One region of the Bacillus sp. 11B20 genome, then DNA from elsewhere that is predicted to be linked to it. Evidence: a T-box and tRNA genes for the amino acid it is inferred to sense, from the RefSeq annotation. Region 1 holds a T-box; the other holds one or more tRNA genes.
What was found. The T-box of region 1 lies ahead of ACN6NB_RS12550 (valine--tRNA ligase). A T-box ahead of a tRNA ligase gene usually reads a tRNA of that ligase, here a tRNA-Val.
Positions count from the first base shown of each region.

Region 2: it has a tRNA-Val gene. The T-box ahead of ACN6NB_RS12550 (valine--tRNA ligase) is inferred to sense a tRNA for this amino acid. The anticodon was not compared.

Region 1 covers NZ_JBLZWZ010000008.1:610,281-617,106, forward strand. The annotation lists gene ACN6NB_RS12540 (prepilin peptidase) at 1-246, opposite strand, end outside; gene ACN6NB_RS12545 (bifunctional folylpolyglutamate synthase/dihydrofolate synthase) at 394-1,698, opposite strand; gene ACN6NB_RS12550 (valine--tRNA ligase) at 1,764-4,406, opposite strand; T-box leader at 4,466-4,695, opposite strand; gene ACN6NB_RS12555 (hypothetical protein) at 4,864-5,052, shown strand; gene ysxE (spore coat protein YsxE) at 5,104-6,135, opposite strand; gene ACN6NB_RS12565 (LysM peptidoglycan-binding domain-containing protein) at 6,173-6,826, opposite strand, start outside.
Region 2 covers NZ_JBLZWZ010000005.1:9,183-16,008, forward strand. The annotation lists gene ACN6NB_RS00875 (MurR/RpiR family transcriptional regulator) at 1-807, opposite strand, end outside; gene murQ (N-acetylmuramic acid 6-phosphate etherase) at 822-1,733, opposite strand; tRNA gene ACN6NB_RS00885 (tRNA-Glu) at 1,954-2,028, shown strand; tRNA gene ACN6NB_RS00890 (tRNA-Val) at 2,035-2,110, shown strand; tRNA gene ACN6NB_RS00895 (tRNA-Thr) at 2,114-2,186, shown strand; tRNA gene ACN6NB_RS00900 (tRNA-Tyr) at 2,215-2,299, shown strand; tRNA gene ACN6NB_RS00905 (tRNA-Gln) at 2,304-2,375, shown strand; gene rocF (arginase) at 2,512-3,423, shown strand; gene sigW (RNA polymerase sigma factor SigW) at 3,607-4,170, shown strand; gene rsiW (anti-sigma-W factor RsiW) at 4,185-4,811, shown strand; gene cdaA (diadenylate cyclase CdaA) at 5,029-5,850, shown strand; gene ACN6NB_RS00930 (CdaR family protein) at 5,843-6,826, shown strand, end outside.

The DNA.
Region 1 (6,826 bases):
ACTGCCTGACAGCAGCTCAACCAGTGGATATAACAAAGACAGCCGAGTGCCGCAATGCTTACAAGTTCCCCTCAATAACGCATACGAAACGAGCGGGATCATCTCGTGCAGGGAAAGCGGCTGTTTACAGACTGTGCAGTGAGAACGAGGAAGAAGAATAGATCGCTTAAGCGGCAGCCTTTCACCAACTAGATGAAAGAACGACCCCATGGTGACGCCTGCAAGAAACACAAAAATGCCTATCATATATCGTGACCCCTTCCGAGAATAAGATAGACCGGATTTTATCACGATCGTATTCATTGAGCACATAGCGAAAATATGATTTTACTTTCCATCTGTATATCAAAAGAAAAAAACACAAATGGCATTGAAGCCATTTGCGTTTTTGTGTTACCTGATCATACGATTTCGTATATCTGAAATAAAATAAAGAGAGCCTGTCACAATGATCACCGCTGAAGGATCATCACTTTTTTTCTGAATGAACTCAAGCACTGTACGAGGGTCATCATCATACGATTTTGCGTCTAACTGACTGCATACATAAAGCTTTTCAGCTGATTCGGCTCTTGGAAAATCAAATGAAACAAAATGGATAGAAGAACTGACAGCTTCAAGCTTTTGAATCATTTGCTTGTACGGCTTATCTTTTAAAGCACTAAAACATATATGCACCTGTTTACTAGAAAAATGAGCTTGTACACTTTCAATTAAACGGTCGATCCCTTCTTCATTATGAGCGCCGTCTAAATACACTGGAGGATGATCTTTGACTTTTTCAAATCTCCCAGCCCAAGCTGCCTGCCGAATGCCCTCATATATTTGCTCTTCTGTCACACTAATATAGCCTTCTTGCTCCAGCCATTCAATGAGTAAAACAGCAAGGGAAGCATTTTGCCTTTGATGCGTTCCGATTAATCCTGTTTCAAGCTGCGGATACTGCTTTTTTGATGTGCGTAACGTGAAACGTTCACCTGTTTCTGTCGGCTGCTGCTCATCAAAGCTACAAGTATCATGTAATGAAATACATTCAGCATTCTTTTCTTTTGCTGTGTTTTGAATGACAGCAAGAGCTTCAGGCTGGTGAACTGCCGTGATCATTGGAATACCCTCTTTGATAATACCCGCTTTTTCAGCTGCAATTTGTTCAAGTGTGTCACCTAAAATGGCCATATGATCATGACCAATCGACGTAATCGCTGTTAAAATAGGAACAGCAATATTTGTAGAATCAAGTCTTCCCCCAAGCCCTGTTTCCAAGAGGACAAAGTCTACTTGGTGCACATGAGCAAAATAAGCAAATGCACATGCTGTAATGATTTCAAATTCTGTAGTTGCGCCAAGCTCTGTTTGATCTAATTCGTCAACAAAAGGCTTGATTTCATTCACCAAACTCAACCATTCTTCATCTTCTATAGGCACTCCATTCACGCTGATTCTTTCATTGAACGTTAGTATAAACGGAGAGGTGAAAGTTCCGACCGAATAGCCGGCTGCCTGCAAAACAGAACGCGTAAACGCAATGGTTGATCCTTTACCATTTGTACCTGCAACATGTACTGCTTTTATGCTTTGTTCCGGATTTCCTAGTCTGTTCATCAGCCATTTCATTCTTTCAAGACCCGGTTTTACACCAAAGGCCAGTCTGCTGTGAATCCAATCAATGGCTTCATGATAGGTTGTAAACAATGTCATCTCTCATTTCATACGAAATTTTCAAAAAAGACGACTCCATTTCATTAGGAGCCGTCTTTTCAACCTTATGCTTTCAGCTCTTCAATACGCTTTTGAACAGCCTCGCGTTTTGCGACATAATCACGTTCTTTCGCACGCTCTTCTTCTACGACACTTTCAGGCGCTTTTTTCATAAAGCCTTCGTTGCCAAGCTTTTTCTGTACTCGTTCCACTTCTTTTGTCAGCTTATCAAGCTCTTTTTGCAGACGAGCAATTTCTTCATCTAAGTTGATTAAGCCCTCAAGCGGCAGAATGAGTTCTGCTCCAGAAATAACAGCCGTCATCGCTTTATCACTTGCTGGGATATCCGTGCCAATTTCAAGAACACTTGGGTTCGTGAAGCGCTCAATATATGAACGGTTTTTCTCTAAGCGTTCCTGCACATCAGATGTAGAGGCTTTAATGTAAAGTTCAACTTGTTTGCTCATTGGCGTGTTCACTTCACTGCGAATGTTACGAACAGAGCGAATGAGTTCCACAAGCAGCTTCATATCAGCAGAAGCTTGTTCGTTGGAAAGCTCCGGCTTCACTTCAGGCCATGCCGCAACAGTAATGGACTCACCTTCATGCGGTAGATGCTGCCAGATTTCTTCTGTTAAGAACGGCATAAACGGATGTAAAAGTCTCATCGTTTGATCTAATACATACGCAAGGATCGAACGAGTCGTTTTCTTCGCTGCTTCGTCTTCTCCATAAAGCGGAAGTTTCGCCATTTCAATGTACCAATCACAGAAATCATCCCAAATGAAGTTGTATAAATGTCTGCCCACTTCACCGAATTCATACTTGTCAGCAAGCTGTGTGACACTTTCAATTGTTTCATTTAAGCGTGTTAAAATCCATTGGTCAGCAACTGATTTTTCTCCTGTTAAATCAAGCTCATCATACGTTAAACCATCCATATTCATTAAAGCAAAACGGGATGCGTTCCAAATTTTGTTCGCAAAGTTCCAAGTGGATTCAACCTTTTCAAAACTAAAACGAAGATCCTGACCTGGTGAGCTTCCAGTCGCTAAGAAATATCTTAATGAATCCGCACCGTACTTGTCGATGACCTCCATTGGATCAATTCCGTTGCCGAGCGACTTACTCATTTTACGCCCTTGTTCGTCGCGGATAAGCCCATGAATGAGGACATCTTTAAACGGTTTTTCTCCTGTGAATTCAAGACCTTGGAAGATCATGCGGGATACCCAGAAGAAAATAATGTCATAGCCAGTTACAAGCAGATTGGTTGGATAGTAGCGCTTGAAGTCTTCACTGTCTGCATCCGGCCAGCCCATTGTAGAAAACGGCCAAAGCGCTGAACTGAACCATGTATCAAGTACATCGTTATCCTGTTCCCAGTTCTCAATATCTTCTGGAGCTTCAAGTCCAACGTATACTTCTTTCGTTTCTTTATGATACCAAGCCGGAATACGGTGTCCCCACCATAGCTGACGAGAAATACACCAGTCACGGATATTTTCCATCCAATGTAAATATGTCTTTTCAAATCGGTCTGGAACAAATTGAACTTGGTCGTCACCTTTTTGCAGATGAATGGCTTCGTCTGCCAGCGGCTGCATTTTCACAAACCATTGTGTTGATAAATACGGTTCAACGACAGCTCCACTTCGCTCACTATGACCAACTGAATGCATGTGGTCCTCAATTTTGAACAAAATGCCTTCTTCTTGTAAATCCTTCACAAGCTGTTTGCGGCATTCAAAACGGTCCATTCCTTTATATTGCAGGGCATTCGCATTCATTGTGCCATCTTCATTCATGACAAGAATACGCTCTAGCCCGTGGCGGTTTCCAAGCTCAAAGTCATTCGGGTCATGAGCAGGTGTAATTTTCACAGCACCTGAACCAAACTCCATATCAACATAGTCATCACCGACGATTGGAATCTCACGGCCTGTAATTGGTAAAACCACTGTTTTTCCAATTAGATGCTGATAGCGCTCGTCATCAGGGTGTACGGCTACGGCTGTATCTCCCAGCATTGTTTCAGGTCTTGTTGTCGCAATTTCAATTGAACCCGTGCCATCTGAAAGCGGATATCTCAAGTGATAAAACGCACCTTGAACATCCTTATAAATCACTTCAATATCAGAAAGTGCCGTTTTCGTTGCTGGATCCCAGTTAATGATGTACTCTCCGCGATAAATAAGCCCTTTTTCGTACAATTGAACAAACACTTGGCGAACGGCTTTATTCAGACCTTCATCTAAAGTAAAACGTTCACGGGAGTAATCGAGACCAAGACCCATTTTCGCCCACTGGCTGCGAATAAAATCTGCATATTCTTCTTTCCACTTCCACGTTTCTTCCACAAATTTCTCTCGGCCAAGGTCATACCGGCTTACGCCTTCTTCGCGAAGCTTTGCCTCGACTTTTGCTTGAGTCGCAATACCGGCATGGTCCATACCTGGAAGCCAAAGAACGTCATAGCCCTGCATCCGTTTCATACGTGTCACGATGTCTTGGAGTGTAGAGTCCCATGCATGCCCAAGGTGCAGTTTTCCTGTCACGTTTGGTGGAGGAATGACGACTGTATATGGATCTTTCGTTTTGTCATTTTGTGCTTCGAAGAATTTCCCTTCAAGCCAGTACGTATAGCGGTCTTTTTCAATCGCATTAGGATCGTACTTTGTTGGCATTTCTTGATTATTTGTTCCCATTTGTGTAACCTCCACATTTTTTCTGCTGATGAAACATAAAAAAAGCCTTTCCATCCTTATAAAAGGACGAAAAAGCTTTTTCGCGGTACCACCTTTTTTCACGAGACACATACACGTGTCCCATACACTCTAAAGGATAACGGGGTTCTCCCGAATTTCTCTACTTGTTCATTCAAGAAATTAAGCTCACAGGCGACCTTCCAAACAAGTACATCCTAGGAAACCTCTCAGCTCTTGGCTTCCCTCTCTTTAGGGTCTTGCTCGTACTCTTCCTGATCCACGCTTACGATATATCACGTTCATCAGCACATACTCATCTTTTATTAATATTACTAAATGCCTTTTGTTTTCGTCAATCATCTTTTCCGCTTTTCTTCTTCTTTATACAAATTGGGCAGGCACCCTTCGCCCTTTTGCCCATATGATAATAACAAAATGAAGAAGGAGGGCGTTTGATTTGAAGAAGATCAATCCTTACACACTCCCCCCCTGGCTGAGACAAATTCGGGCAGTTGCCTCCCAAGTCGTTCTCCCGATTGCTATATTTCAAGGATTTCGTACGATCATTTTCCCTACAACATTTGACGTCCTCATTCTAGGTATTCTTATTTTTCTCGCCTGTGCCTTTCATCTTGATTGGTTTTAAAAACTCATGCTTATGTACCTGCCCATATAAAGCCAACGCAGCATAACCTCGTCATTCCGCTGATGACGAGGCACTTTGTTCTTCTTCAAGCCGTCTAGCCTGCTCAATCTCATGAATCTTCATGACGGTCGGCTCAGAATTTTTCATCTGCCAATACGCTCTTAACAGCTGCTGACAGCTTTCCATTTCATCCTGCTCGCCTGCTTCATAGGCTTTTACTGTATCAAACAGCCCTTGCGGATAAGCAAGGTAGCTTAGGAACAAATGCAGTTCTTCCTCCCGAAGAGGGTTTCCTTTTTGATACGTATAAAACAAAGAAGTGCATTCAGGACAAGACGTGGGATAGGTTTTGAATGTTCGAAAGTAATAGGTCAGAAGATCATAGATGGGGGCGGCTTTTTTAGACCGCTCGAAATTGGTGAAATGTCCTGTTCCTACATCATTATACAAAAAATGATGGATCGATAGCTGTCCATGATTTAGCACAACACGCGTTGTCTCTTTGTCTTTCATTTCTTCATGCCAATCTTCTAAACGCTCAAGCGCAAATTCGCTGGCAGACATCGCCTCTGAAAAATACATAGCAGCGGCCAGCTCAAATGGCGACATATACCACGTTTGTTCTGCCCGCTCTATGAATCGTTCATACATGTCTTTCTCTGTTTCCCATTTGGTCTTGATTTGGGTGTAATGCGCTTCTATCTCTTGCTCTGTGATATCCATCATGACTTCAGTCCGCTTATGAAGTCTTGCAATCTCTTGAAATAAATATTCGTGCTTATCGTCCTGCTCTTCTCTCTTTTCATTCGTCAGCCACGGCATCAGATAGTATGCATACTGGCTTTCCCGATGACTTGAGAAAAAGGAACCGCTCTTCGTCCGATAAATCGGAACAAAGGAGCGATAGCCCTTTGATTCTAGTTCAAGCATTTGTTCTGTAAATTGCATATGCCGGCTGGCTTTTACTTGCTTCAGGGCAAATACACCCTGCTTTGTATATACCTTGATGACAACAGGACTGACAGGTTCAATATATTCAGCCTCAAGTCCGTATTCGTATAAGACAGATTGGATTTCATCCACGTTCACTCACCACATTTTCTCGGTCAGTCATCGCTTGCTATGCGTTGCTTTTTTGATATTCAGGAATATAAAGAATCTGCCCTTCCTCAAGCTCCGCATCAATCGATAATGAGTTTGTGCGAAGAAGCTGCTGCACATTCAATTGATATCTCTCACAAATACGATCGACCGTATCTTCTTGCTGAACTATACATATTTTCATGCGAGAAAAATCTTCCTCCTCCTGCTTAGCGAACAGCTTTGTTAAATAAAGAGAGTTCTCACTGCCAGACGTTTCTCTCACGTCTTCTTCAAGCTCCTCTTCTTCTTGAGCTGACTCATATATTTTAGGTGCTTCCCGTTCATATAACCGCCCGAGCTGATATTCGTCATCATGCTCCTCTTGCTCAGATTCCACTTGATAAGCAGGTGCTTCAAATGCCGGATACGACTGTACCGTTTCTTCCTGCTCTTCTGCAGCTTCCGGATCTTTTCTCACTTCCACTTCAAAGAATGTATCCTCCCGCTCCTCTTCTTCTAAAAGCTTAGGCGGTTCAAAAAATGGCGGTTCCTGCACGTGAGCTTCAGGGATGGATCGATAGCCAAGCGCCACAGCTTCTTCTTGGTTATTCGGCTGTTCCGCCTCTTCTTGTTCTTCTGGTTCTTCCGGTTCTTCGGACACTTCCTCTACTTCCCTGTTCACCAGTTCTAT
Region 2 (6,826 bases), on a different contig from region 1:
ATATTGCGCTGTCTCTTCATATTGACGAGAAGCTAAACTGAGGAACAAGACATCAATTAAGTAGAGCTGTGCCATTCTAGAGGAAGTGGCAGCACTGCGAAAAGGTGCTTCATTGGAACCGGACGTCGATAGGTGAACATCACATAAAGCAGAAACGCTTGTATGACCTGGATGTGTTAAAGCAATTGTTTTCACTTGATTGTCTTTTGCGAGCTGAAGGGCTTGAATGATGTCTAACGTTTCTCCTGAAAAGGAGATACCAAACACAATGTCATTCTCTCCTGCATTTGCGATGACCGTAGATGCAATGTGCATGTCAGTGAAGGCTGTCGCTGCATAGTTAATTCTGAGAAATTTCTGCTGGGCATCAGCTGCGACGATACCAGATGCACCAACACCGATAAAATGAATTTGGTTTGCATTCAGCAGTAATTGAACAGCCTTTTCTAAAGCATCTGCATTTAAAATAGAAGCGGTGTCCTTAATCGATTGAATCGAGTTTCCTGCTGTTTTTTGAATAATGGATTGAAGCGGTTCATCTTGTTCGATATCTCTGTAGCCTTGTTTATCGTCATGCATCAAGTCTCCAGCGATCCGCATTTTTAAATCTTGATAGCCATCCAGCCCGAGAGATTTACAAAGTCGGATGACTGCAGAGCTGCTTGCGCCGGCTGCCTGACTGATTTCATGTACTGTACTTTTAATGACTTTGTCAGGATGGGCAAGGATATAGTCTGCAATGATTTTTTCAGATTGGGGGAGCTTTGATTTGATTGTGTGTAGTAGGGTAAGTCCACCTGCTGACATGAGCTCTGCCTCCTTTAGGATTGATAACGTGAGATCGCTTTGTCGATGTGGCCATTCGTTTTGCTCAGTAAATCTTTGGCTGTTTTCTTGTCTGTGTTTGTTTGGAGCATGACGATGGCAGTTTTGACTTCTAAGTCTGCTGCTTCAAGAGTCTTTACGGCTTGTTCGTAGGAAGCATTTGTCACATGTTGAATGATGGTGATGGCGCGTTCTTTTAATTTATGATTGCTGACTTTTACATCAACCATCAGGTTTTCATATACTTTGCCTTGTCTGATCATGACTGAGGTGGAAAGCATATTTAAAATCATTTTATGAGCGGATGCGGCTTTCATTCTTGTTGACCCAGTGATGGCTTCTGGTCCTACAATGACCTCAATGGCGCAATCTGCAAGCTCGCTAATTTCTGCTTGTTTATTGCAGCTAAGTGCGACTGTTTTAGCTCCAATTGACTTTGCATAGTTTAAAGCGCCGATGATATAAGGTGTCCTGCCGCTTGCGGCAATTCCGACGACTGTATCTTTTGATGTGAGATTGATGTGTATTAAATCCTGTTTGCCGGCTTCTTCACTGTCTTCCACATCTTCGGCAGCTTGAGAAAAAGCTGAGTCTCCGCCTGCCATGATGCCTACAATGACATCAGGTGAGACGCTATAGGTTGGGGGACATTCGACAGCATCCATTACGCCAATTCTGCCGCTCGTTCCGGCGCCTAAATAAACGAGTCTGCCTCCATTTGAGATGGATTCATAGGCAAAGTCACTTGCTGTTTTGACATGGGGAAGTACAAGGTTGACTGCTTGAGCGACCTTCCTATCTTCTTCATTAATCATCTGGAGTATTTCAAGCGGATCTGCTTGAGAAATTCCCATTGTGTTGGGGTTTCTTGATTCTGTTGTCAAAGAACGCAGTTGAGATGGCTGCATGTGACATACCTCCTTATTTCTTCATTTTCAGTATATTGAGTATGATATGAAATTTCAATATTATATTTGAATATTGAAATTATATTTCAGTTAAAATGTTGATTAAATAGGGAGTAAATAGTTAGAAAATAAAAAAAATAAAAATCCCCTTTACAAAAGGGGGACAACCTGTATATAATAACTTTTGTCAGCTTCACGGAAACAACAAACTTGACAAACTGGCCCGTTGGTCAAGCGGTTAAGACACCGCCCTTTCACGGCGGTAACACGGGTTCGAATCCCGTACGGGTCACCATGATGTGGAGGATTAGCTCAGCTGGGAGAGCATCTGCCTTACAAGCAGAGGGTCGGCGGTTCGAGCCCGTCATCCTCCACCATATGCCGGTGTAGCTCAACTGGTAGAGCAACTGACTTGTAATCAGTAGGTTGGGGGTTCAAGTCCTCTTGCCGGCACTGTTTTATCTTTATCAATTCCATATGTGGAGGGGTAGCGAAGTGGCTAAACGCGGCGGACTGTAAATCCGCTCCCTCCGGGTTCGGCGGTTCGAATCCGTCCCCCTCCACCATTTTTGGGCTATAGCCAAGCGGTAAGGCAACGGACTTTGACTCCGTCATGCGTTGGTTCGAATCCAGCTAGCCCAGTTAAGACACCTTTTTCAGAAAGGTGTCTTTTTTTATGTTGGCAGAGAGAATGTATAACTATTCAAAATGTTGTTGAGTTGAGTCAGAAGGGATCAAGAAAGTAAAATATAAGCATGAACGGAAAGGGGATGTACATATGGGAGAGCAAAAGAAGGTCACGATTGTTGGAGTTCCGATGGACTTGGGGCAAACGAGAAGGGGCGTCGATATGGGGCCGAGTGCGATTCGTTGTGCAGGCGTAAAAGAAAAATTGGAAACGCTCTCATTTGATGTGGAGGATCTAGGAGATATTCCAGTTGAACAAAGAGATGATGAGAAAGGTTTATATACAAGTGAAAAGCTAAAAAATTTAACGGAGAATGCTGGTGCGAATCAGCTGCTTGCTGAGAAGGTTGACAGTATTGTGCAATCAGGTTCGTTTCCGCTCATTTTAGGTGGTGATCACAGCATTGCGATTGGCACACTTGCTGGGGTAGCCAAGCATTATGAAAACTTAGGAGTCATTTGGTACGATGCGCATGGTGATTTAAATACGGAGGAAACCTCTCCTTCTGGAAATATTCATGGCATGCCGCTTGCTGTCAGTCTTGGTTTTGGGCATGCTGATTTAACAAACATTGGCGGTTATTCGCCTAAATTGAAGCCTGAAAATGTCGTTATAATTGGTGCTCGATCCTTAGATGAAGGAGAGCGGGCATTGATTCGAGAGAAAGGCATTAAAGTCTATACGATGCATGAAATTGATCGTTTAGGAATGACAAGGGTGATGGAGGAAGCTATTGCGTATCTAAGGGAAAGAACAGATGGTGTCCATCTGTCGCTTGATTTAGACGGGCTAGACCCAGCAGAATGCCCTGGTGTAGGCACTCCGGTAGCAGGCGGCATTAGTTACCGGGAGAGTCATCTTGCAATGGAGCTTTTAGAGGAGGCGGGTATTTTAACGTCTGCTGAATTTGTTGAAGTAAATCCGGTTTTAGATGAGAAAAACAAAACAGCAGAAGCTGCTGTGGCATTAATTGGTTCGTTAATGGGTGAAAAGCTATTGTAGAGCGGGACTTGTTCCCGTTCTTTTTTGTTTTGGGAAAATTTAAGGATATGTTAAGGTTTTTACCGGTTGATAAGCGTAACACACTGTCAAAAATTTGTTACACTATTTTTTAGAGGAGAATGAAACCTTTTGGAAAGAGGTTCGTATACATAAAGACCGGTGAAGGCAGAGGTTGAATATACTATGGACACAATGATTAAAAAGAGAATTAAGCAAGTGAAAAAAGGCGACCAGAACGCATTTGCAGACATCGTAGACCTGTATAAAGACAAAATTTATCAGCTGTGCTACCGTATGCTTGGGAATGCACATGAAGCGGAGGATATTGCGCAGGAGGCGTTTATTCGTGCTTATGTGAATATCGAAAGCTTTGATGTGAATCGTAAGTTTTCCACGTGGCTGTACCGCATTGCAACCAACCTGACCATCGACCGTATTCGCAAAAAAAAGCCGGATTACTATTTAGATGCAGAGGTGGCAGGAACAGAAGGATTAAATATGTATTCTCAAATTGCTGCTGATGGCATTTTGCCAGAGGATGAGGTGGTGTCTCTTGAATTATCGAGTACCATTCAGCAAAAAATTCTAAGATTACCCGACAAATATCGTTCGGTCATCGTATTAAAGTATATTGATGAACTCTCGTTAAAAGAGATTAGTGAGATTCTGAATATACCAGTTGGTACGGTGAAAACGAGAATACACAGGGGTAGAGAGGCTCTCCGGAAACAGTTGAGAGACCTTTGAGTGAGGTGATTTTGATGAGCTGTCAGGATAGAATCGTCCAGCTTATGCATCAGTATTTAGACGGGGACATTGAGCCCCAAGACGAAAAAGAATTAAAAAGCCATCTGCAATCGTGTGAGGAGTGCCGTACTCATTTTCAACAAATTGAGAAATCCATCGCGCTAGTGCAGAGTACATCTCATATAGAAGCACCATCTGATTTCACTGCAAAGGTGATGGCAGGTCTTCCAAAGGAGAAAAAGCGTGTGTCGGTTCAAAGATGGATCAAAGCTCACCCGCTGATGGTAGCCGCTGCCCTCTTTCTCATTTTAATGGGAGGTAGTCTGTTCACGAGCTGGAATACCGATCATAATTTCAGTGTGTCAAAGCAGCCGAATCTCGTCGTTGAAAATGATACAGTGACCGTACCTAAAGGGGAAACCGTAAAGGGTGATGTCACTGTCAAAAATGGCAAGTTGATTGTAGAAGGCAAGGTTGATGGAAATGTCACCGTCGTCAATGGGGAACAGTTGACTGCTTCTGCCGGACAAGTCACTGGTCAAATTAATGAAATTAATGAAGTGTTTGATTGGATCTGGTACAAAATGAAATCAACAGCACAAAACGTGATGCGGGTCATTGGGCCAGAGGAGCAAAAGTAACTCAATCGGCTTAAGAGCAGTCTCTAAGGGGGGCTGCTCTTTTTCTATACATTTGTGAGATTCACGCATACTAACAAGTCAGCCAGATATGGCAACTATTTTCCTTGCTGAAACAAAATGTGGTATAATAGCCACGCTATGTATTGATACATAGGCTCTTTTTATATTAAAAAATGCATCAAACGAAGAATAACTGAAAATTCTGGAGGACGAGGAAATGGCTTTAGGGGATATTCCTTTTTTGCAGTACCTCGGTAATGCTGTTGATATTCTCGTTGTTTGGTATGTGATATATAAATTAATGATGGTCATCCGCGGAACAAAAGCGGTTCAGCTTTTAAAGGGAATTGTGGTCATTGTTCTCGTCAGGATGGGAAGTGCGTATCTCGGTCTTAACACACTTCAATGGCTGATGGATCAAGCGATTACGTGGGGATTCCTTGCGATCATTATTATTTTTCAGCCAGAGCTAAGGAGAGCGCTTGAGCAGCTTGGGCGCGGCCGTTTCTTCTCAAGAAGCGGGACACCTGTAGAGGAACAGCAGCAGAAAACGATCGAGGCAATTACAAAAGCAATTAACTATATGGCGAAACGCAGAATCGGCGCGCTGCTGACAATTGAGCGCGATACCGGAATGAATGATTACATAGAGACAGGAATTCCTTTGAATGCAAAGGTGAGTTCAGAGCTGCTCATTAATATTTTCATTCCGAATACACCGCTTCATGACGGTGCTGTCATTATGAAGCGGGATGAGATTGCAGCTGCAGCTTGCTATTTACCGCTGTCAGAAAGCCCTTTTATTTCTAAGGAGCTTGGGACGCGTCATAGGGCAGCAGTCGGAATTAGTGAAGTGACAGACAGCTTAACTGTCATCGTTTCTGAGGAAACTGGCGGCATTTCTGTCGCAAGGAATGGTGATCTTCACCGAGAATTGACAGAAGAAGCGCTTGAAGAAATGCTGATTGCTGAATTTAGTAAGAACAGCAAAGATGCTTCCTCGACCAAATGGTATTGGAGGGGCAAGAAAAATGGATAAGATTTTGAATAATCGCTGGGCCGTTAAGCTTCTTGCATTGGTCTTCGCTTTATTGCTGTATGGTGCAGTCAATTCAGCGCAAGCGCCCACGCCGAAAAAAATCGGTGAATCCTTTTTCCCAACATCGACGACAGATGAAGCAACTTTAACTGACATTCCTGTTAAAGCGTATTATGATGACGAGAAATACGTTGTCACTGGTGTGCCGCAGACAGTCAATGTCACGATTAAAGGGTCAACAAGTGCTGTGAAAACAGCAAGGCAAACAAAGAATTTTGAAATTTACGCAGACATGCAGAACTTATCGACAGGTACACATAAAGTGGAGCTGAAGGCAAGAGATGTATCGAAGGGACTCACACTATCGATTAATCCATCTGTGACGACTGTGACGATACAAGAAAAAACGACAGCTGAATTTCCTGTTGAAACCGAATTTTATAATCAAAATAAAATCAAAGACGGCTATTCACCTGAACAGCCCATTGTGAATCCGAAAAAGGTCACAGTTACTGGATCAAAGGACGTCATCGACAAAATTTCTGTCATTAAAGCTTTTGTGAATTTAGAGGATGTCGATCAGCAAATTGAAAAAGAAGCGAAGCTCACTGTGTATGATAGCAGCGGGAATGAGCTGCCAGTCGAAGTAAGTCCGTCCGTGGTGGATATTACGGTTCCAATCTCGAGTCCGAGCAAAAAGGTTCCGTTTAAACTTGAGCGGACGGGCAGCTTGCCAGAAGGGATCAGCATTTCAAGCATTGAGACAAGCCCGAGTGAGGTCACAGTGTACGGCTCTCAAAAGGCACTGGATGCACTTGATTTTATTGATGGCGTCAAGCTGGACCTAAGTAAGATCAAAGATGATACGGAGATTGATGCCGATATTCCGCTGCCAGATGGTGTGAAAAAGGTATCACCCGAAACTGTTAAGATCAAAGTGAAGGTTGCAACAGCTGAAGAAAAAAAGATCGATAAT